Bradyrhizobium sp. WD16: one gene and its partner. The protein of the gene in region 2 interacts with the protein of the main gene of each other region in a pairwise test. Links are inferred from orthologs where the notes say so. Each region holds a gene or a part of one and is shown on either strand. Other genes may lie near its edges. The genes, in order: DB459_RS23490 and DB459_RS08275.

Evidence for each region.
Region 1: the proteins of DB459_RS08275 (region 2) and DB459_RS23490 interact in binary tests that used the Escherichia coli proteins (3 or more experiments, as listed by UniProt). The link is inferred for Bradyrhizobium sp. WD16 from one-to-one orthologs.

What each region holds. Positions count from the first base shown.
Region 1 is NZ_CP028908.1:5,100,407-5,103,690, reverse strand. What follows is about bases 313-3,284. They hold DB459_RS23490 (ABC-F family ATP-binding cassette domain-containing protein), read right to left. Parts: upstream 2,749-3,284; coding sequence 877-2,748; downstream 313-876. Other genes in these bases: DB459_RS23485 (hypothetical protein), read right to left, coding at 2,933-3,121; DB459_RS23495 (hypothetical protein), read left to right, coding at 320-826. In the rest of the region: DB459_RS23500 (DNA polymerase III subunit chi), read left to right, coding at 1-167. UniProt on the Escherichia coli protein: Genetic data indicate it may be involved in ribosome assembly or function.
Region 2 is NZ_CP028908.1:1,787,267-1,791,108, reverse strand. The notes cover bases 257-3,786. They hold DB459_RS08275 (2-oxoglutarate dehydrogenase E1 component), read left to right. Parts: upstream 257-634; coding sequence 635-3,586; downstream 3,587-3,786. Other genes in these bases: odhB (2-oxoglutarate dehydrogenase complex dihydrolipoyllysine-residue succinyltransferase), read left to right, coding at 3,745-3,786; sucD (succinate--CoA ligase subunit alpha), read left to right, coding at 257-324. In the rest of the region: more of sucD, read left to right, coding at 1-256; more of odhB, read left to right, coding at 3,787-3,842. UniProt on the Escherichia coli protein: E1 component of the 2-oxoglutarate dehydrogenase (OGDH) complex which catalyzes the decarboxylation of 2-oxoglutarate, the first step in the conversion of 2-oxoglutarate to succinyl-CoA and CO(2).

The DNA of each region.
Region 1 (3,284 bases), 3.3 Mb from region 2 along the record:
TGCCGGAGGATTCAGCCAGCTACGAGCGCCTCGTGCTGATCTTCGACGGCAATGACGACGAGGCGCTGAGCGGGGCGCGCGCGGCCTGGGCCGACAGCAAGGCGCGCGGCTTCGAAGTGACATACTGGCAGGCGGATGAACGTGGCCGATGGCAGAAGCGGCAATGACAGGCAGGTGCGCCATTAAGCCTGTGGTGGAATTTCACGGGGCCATCTTGCGGCAAGCCACGGTGGCGCCTCAAATGGATGGTGGGAACGGTCGCAACGGCGGCGGGGCCGGTGGGTTTCGGCGTGGGAATCGGGTTTTTTAAGTGAGACGAATGACTTCTTATCGCACTGGTGCTGCCATCCTGCTCGTCATCGCTCCCGCGCTCGCCGGTTGCGGCGCGAGCCTGTCGGATTATTCGTTGAAGGACCAGGAATGGTTCTCGCGGCCGGCGCGCATGTTCAACCGCAGCGTCTCGATCGAGACCCCGCCGCTGTCGTCGACCGCGCAGGTCTCGCCCGCCGACCTGATCGGTGCCGACGGTAGCTGCGCCGGCGTGTCGCCGGGCGACGCCAATGCCCAGGCCCAGGGCCAGCCGGCGCCGACCGGCGCCGTGGCGCTCGGCCACACCGAATGCGATGTTGCCCGCGCCGCGGGCACGCCCGATAACGTGAATATCTCGGCGAACGAGCGCGGCGAGCGTGTTGCGGTGCTGACCTATACCCGCGGCCCGCGCCCTGGGATCTACCGTTTCACCTCGGGTCGCCTGACGGATGAAGAGGCGGCGCCGGCGCCGCCGGCCCCTGCGAAGCCGGCCAAGCGGTCCAAGAAGCACGCCTGAGGTTTCGCTCTTTTTATCATCATGCGAAGCGGCACCCGCTTCGGATGAACTTAGCCGGCGGCTTCCGCTTCCGAACTCAATTCGAGCCAGAGCTCTTCGGCCCGTTGCAGGGCGGCGGTGGCTCCGGTTCTCGCCTTGCCGAGCTGGGCCGCCCTGGCCGGATCGCGGGCAAAGATGTCCGGCAGCGCCAGCGCCGCATCGATCTTCTCGATGATGTCGCCGATCCGCGCTATTTCCGCCTCGGCGGCGGCGATCTGCTGCTTCAGCGAACGCCGGTCGGCCTTGCGCCGCGCGACCTCCTCGCCGTTCGGGCGCGGTGCATCGGCCGTGCGTTCGCGCGGCGCGGTCCGCGTGCCGCGGGCAGAGAGCACGGTGCGGCGATAATCGTCGAGATCGCCGTCGTACGGCGTCACAGCACGGTCGGCCACCACCCAGAGCTGGTCGGCGCAGGCTTCGATCAGATAGCGATCGTGCGAGACCATGATCACGGCGCCTGGAAACTCGTTGATCGCCTCGGCCAGCGCTGCTCGGCTGTCGATGTCGAGATGATTGGTGGGCTCGTCGAGGATGATCATGTTGGGCCCGAAGAAGGTGGCGAGCCCGAGCAGAAGCCGCGCCTTTTCGCCGCCCGACAGGCTCTTCACCAGGGTGTCGGCGGCCTTGCCGGAAAAGCCGATGGCCCCGGCGCGGGCGCGAACCTTGGCCTCGGGCGCGTCGGGCATCAACCGCCGGATGTGACCATAGGGCGAGCCGTCCTCGTCCAACTCGTCGACCTGATGCTGGGCGAAATAGGCGATCGACAGTTTGTCGGCACGGACGACGCTGCCGGAGAACGGCTTCAGCCGGTCGGCCAACAGCTTCACCAACGTCGATTTGCCGTTGCCGTTGGCGCCGAGCAGGGCGATGCGGTCATCGGGATCGATCCGCAGCGTTACGCGATTGAGAATCGGCCGTGCGGCGTCATAGCCGACGCTGACATTGTCGACGGCGATGATCGGCGGCGACAGCAGTCGCTTCGGCGCCGGAAAGCTGATTTCGCGCACGTCCTGGGTGACAAGCGCCGTCACCGGCTCCATGCGTTCGAGCATCTTGACGCGCGACTGCGCCTGCCGCGCCTTTGACGCCTTGGCCTTGAAGCGCTCGACGAAGGCCTGCAGCCGCTTGCGCTCCGTCTCCTGGCGCTTGACCTGCCTGGCGTCGAGCATCTCGCGAGTGGCGCGCTGTTTCTCGAACGACGAATAGGAGCCGCGATAGAGCATGAGCTTGCCGCGGTCGAGATGAAGAATCTGGTCGACTGAGGTCTCGAGCAGGTCGCGGTCGTGACTGATCACGATCACCGTGCGCGGATAGCTGGCAAGGTGATCCTCCAGCCACAGCGTGCCTTCGAGGTCGAGATAGTTGGTCGGCTCGTCGAGCAGCAGAAGGTCAGGTGCCGCGAACAGCGTCGCGGCCAGGGCGACACGCATCCGCCAGCCGCCGGAGAATTCCTGGCAAGGGCGTTCCTGGTCGGCGGCGGAGAAACCGAGGCCGGACAGGATCGCGGCGGCGCGCGCCGGCGCCGAATGGGCGTCGATGTCGACGAGGCGGGTCTGGATCTCGGCGATCCGATGTGCGTCGGTGGCGGTCTCGGCCTCCGCCAGCAAGGCATGGCGCTCGCGGTCCGCTCGCAGCACCACCGCGATCAGGCTGTCGGGGCCGCCCGGCGCTTCCTGGGCGAGGCTGCCGATCTGCCAGCGTGGCGGCAGTGAAATCGTTCCGTTTTCGGCGGCAAGTTCGCCGCGGATCACCTTGAAAAGGGTCGATTTGCCGGTCCCGTTGCGGCCAACCAACCCGACCCGGGCGCCGGGAGGGATCTGAACCGAGGCATGATCGATCAGGAGCCGGCCCGCGACCCGGATCGATAGATCTTCGATGGAAAGCATGTGGGCGTTTTCACCGCGGAGGGCGGCAAAGGCAAGCCTGTTTTCACCACGGCCGGCTTTTCGCCAATTCGGTTTCGCAACGGCCTCTGCCGGTCAGGATCCGTCAGCGCTAGTGTGGCGTCTCGCTATTGCCTACCGCCTTTGCGGCAAGCCTCTCGTAGGCAATTGCGAGACATAAGCCACACTAGCGGGGAAGGCTGTCGCGCCGGCGCAGTTCCTCGACCAGTTCGCGCAGGCGATCGGGCAGGGCGGTGCCATCGTCCTCCGCCGCAGTGAGCTTTCGCAGACTGTCACCGACGCCCCGACACACTGCCATGGAGGTCGTCCGGTCCATGGAGAGATCGGTGCCCCGGCGCGACGTCGCCCGACTCATTGGTCACTCCGCCCGTTCCAGAACGATCAAATGCATACGACCCACCAACATGTTGCGGTGGCGTTCGGTTCACCCCGCCGCGCGACTACCGACAATCAGGGTAAAAAGCGCGTAAAAATGCGCGAACCGCGGATGTGCCGGTCCGGGCGGTCGTTGGCGCAAA
Region 2 (3,842 bases):
TTCATCGACGTGCTCGAGATGTTCCTGGCCGATCCCAAGACCGAATCGATCGTCATGATCGGCGAGATCGGCGGTTCGGCCGAGGAGGATGCGGCCCAGTTCCTCAAGGACGAGGCCAAGCGCGGCCGCAAGAAACCGATGGTCGGTTTCATCGCCGGCCGCACCGCCCCTCCGGGGCGCCGCATGGGCCATGCCGGCGCCATCATCGCCGGCGGCAAGGGCGATGCCGGTTCCAAGATCGCGGCGATGGAAGAGGCGGGCGTCAAGGTCTCGCCGTCGCCGGCGCGCCTTGGCAAGACGCTGGCGGAACTGCTGCGCCGCTGAACGGCCGGTTGGCATGCCAGGACCGGGCTGGTGAGGCCCTGTCACAAGTCTGAAATTCAAGCAGAGCCCCGGATCTCGTCCGGGGCTCATTTTTTTGTCGGACGATTTAGGAAAGCTTTGCCGATCAAGATGTTGGCACTGGAATCCCGATCCACATTGCCGTGAATTTGGATTCAACTCTAGGTGCTTTTCGACGCGTAAGTTTGACCTAAATGGGTTAAAGGAGGCGCCACGGACTCGGCCGGTTTCGTCGGCCGGGTATTTGCCGCCAGTACTCCCGCGCGACAACAAAAGAACCCAGGACGCGATTATGTCTCGCCAGGACGCGAACGCCGCTTTCGCCCTCACTTCGTTTCTCTACGGTGGCAACGCCGCCTATATCGACGAGATCTATGGCCGCTACGAGAAGGATCCGGCATCGGTCGATGCCGAGTGGCGGGAATTTTTCAAGAGCCTGAAAGACCAGCCGGCGGACGTCGCCCGTAATGCCCAGGGCCCGTCGTGGGAGAAGGCGAACTGGCCGGTCGCGCCCAGCGACGAATTGACCTCCGCCCTCGACGGCAACTGGCCCCAGGCCGAGAAGGTGCTCGGCGCCAAGTTGCAGGCCAAGGCCCAGGCCAGCGGCGGCGAACTGACGGCATCAGCCGTGCAGCAGGCGACGCGCGATTCGATTCGCGCCCTGATGCTGATCCGCGCCTACCGCATGCGCGGCCACTTCCATGCCAATCTCGACCCGCTGGGCATCGAGGGCCAGAAGGACCATGAGGAACTCGACGCGCGGTCCTACGGCTTCACCGACGCCGACTGGGACCGCAAGATCTTCCTCGACCACGTGCTCGGCCTTGAATTCGGCACCCTGCGCGAGATCGTCGCGATCTGCCAGCGCACCTACTGCCAGACGCTCGGCGTCGAGTTCATGCACATCTCCAATCCGGCGCAGAAGGCCTGGATCCAGGAGCGCATCGAGGGGCCGGACAAGGAAATCAGCTTCACCCGCGAGGGCCGGCGCGCCATCCTGATGAAGCTGATCGAGACCGAGGGCTTCGAGAAGTTCTGCGACCTCAAATTCACCGGCACCAAGCGCTTCGGCCTCGACGGCGGCGAATCGCTGATTCCGGCGCTCGAGCAGATCATCAAGCGCGGCGGCAATCTCGGCGTGAAGGAGATCGTGGTCGGCATGCCGCACCGCGGTCGCCTCAACGTGCTGACCCAGGTGATGGCCAAGCCGCACCGGGCGCTGTTCCACGAGTTCAAGGGCGGCTCGGCCAATCCCGACGAGGTCGAGGGCTCCGGCGACGTGAAGTACCACCTCGGCGCTTCGTCCGACCGCGAGTTCGACAACAACAAGGTCCACCTGTCGCTGACCGCGAACCCGTCGCATCTCGAGATCGTCGATCCGGTGGTGCTGGGCAAGGTCCGCGCCAAGCAGGACCAGCACGGCGATCCGCCGGATCAGCGCACCTCGGTGCTGCCGCTGCTGATGCACGGCGATGCCGCCTTCGCCGGCCAGGGCGTGGTCGCCGAATGTTTCGGCCTGTCGGATCTGAAGGGCTACCGCACCGGCGGTTCGCTGCACTTCATCGTCAACAACCAGATCGGCTTCACCACCTATCCGCGCTATTCGCGCTCTTCGCCCTATCCGTCCGACGTGGCGAAGATGATCGATGCGCCGATCTTCCACGTCAACGGCGACGATCCCGAGGCGGTGGTGTTCGCCGCCAAGGTCGCGATCGAGTACCGGCAGAAGTTCCACAAGCCGGTGGTCATCGACATGTTCTGCTATCGCCGGCACGGCCACAACGAAGGCGACGAGCCCTCGTTCACCCAGCCGGTGATGTACAAGAAGATCGCCTCGCACCCGTCGACGCTGGAGATCTACACCAAGCGCCTCGTCGCCGACGGCGTCGTCACCGAAGGCGAGGTCGATAAGGCCAAGGCCGACTGGCGGGCGCGCCTCGACGCCGAGTTCGAGGCCGGCGCCGGCTACAAGCCGAACAAGGCGGACTGGCTCGACGGCAAGTGGGCCGGCTTCAAGATCGCCGACGTCGACGAGGATCCGCGCCGCGGGGTCACCGGGGTCGATGCGCCGCTGCTCAAGGAGATCGGCCGCAAGATCACCAAGGTGCCCGAGGGCTTCCGCGTCCACCGCACCGCGCAGCGCTTTCTCGACAACCGCGCCAGGGCCATCGAGACCGGCCAGGGGATCGACTGGGCGACCGCCGAGGCGCTGTCGTTCTGCTCGCTGATGGAAGACGGCTTCCGCGTTCGCCTGTCCGGCCAGGACTGCGAGCGCGGCACCTTCTCGCAGCGCCATTCGGTGCTCTACGACCAGGAAGACGAGAGCCGCTACACGCCGTTCAACCATCTCTCCGAGAAGCAGGGCCGCTACGAGGTCATCAACTCGCTGCTGTCGGAAGAGGCGGTGCTCGGCTACGAATACGGCTATTCGCTCGCCGAGCCGAACGCGTTGACGGTCTGGGAAGCCCAGTTCGGCGACTTCGCCAACGGCGCCCAGGTGGTGTTCGACCAGTTCATCTCCTCGGGCGAACGCAAGTGGCTGCGCATGTCCGGCCTCGTCTGCCTGCTGCCCCACGGCTACGAGGGTCAGGGGCCGGAGCATTCGTCGGCGCGCCTGGAGCGCTTTCTGCAGCTCTGCGCCGAAGACAACATGCAGGTCGCCAACTGCACCACGCCGGCGAACTACTTCCACATCCTGCGCCGGCAGCTCAAGCGCGAGATCCGCAAGCCGCTGATCCTGATGACGCCGAAGTCGCTGCTGCGCCACAAGCGCGCGGTGTCGACCCTCGACGAACTCTCGCTCGGCACCTCGTTCCATCGCGTGCTGCATGACGATGCGGAGAAGGGCGGCGAGATCAAGCTGGTCGCCGACGACAAGATCCGTCGTGTCGTGCTGTGCTCGGGCAAGGTCTACTACGACCTGCTCGAGGAGCGCGAGAAGCGCGGCGTCAACGACGTCTATCTGCTGCGCCTCGAGCAGCTCTATCCGGTGCCGATGAAGACCCTGGTCCACGAGCTCGGCCGCTTCAAGACGGCGGAGATGGTGTGGTGCCAGGAAGAGCCGCGCAACATGGGCAGCTGGCACTTCATCGAGCCGTATCTCGAGTGGGTGCTCAACCAGATTGGCGCCGCCAGCCGGCGTCCGCGTTATGCGGGCCGTGCCGCCTCGGCGGCGACCGCCACCGGTCTGATGTCCAAGCATCTCGCCCAGCTCAAGGCGCTGCTCGACGAGGCGCTGAACTGACGAATGTCTGACGACGGCCGTGCCGTGGGCGAAGTGCTCGCGGCGCGGCCGGCTGCATCACCAGATTATTTTCCGGGCCGGGTCTCCGGCCGTTCGCTTCAAGTCAGAGATCTAGAACGCCGCGCCGCGACAGGCGTCGGCGCAAAAGGGAAAACATCATGACCGAAATTCGTGTCCCCACGCTCGGCGAATCCGTCACCGAGGCGACGATCGGGCGCTGGTTCAAGAAGCAGGGCGAGGCCGTCGCCGTCGACGA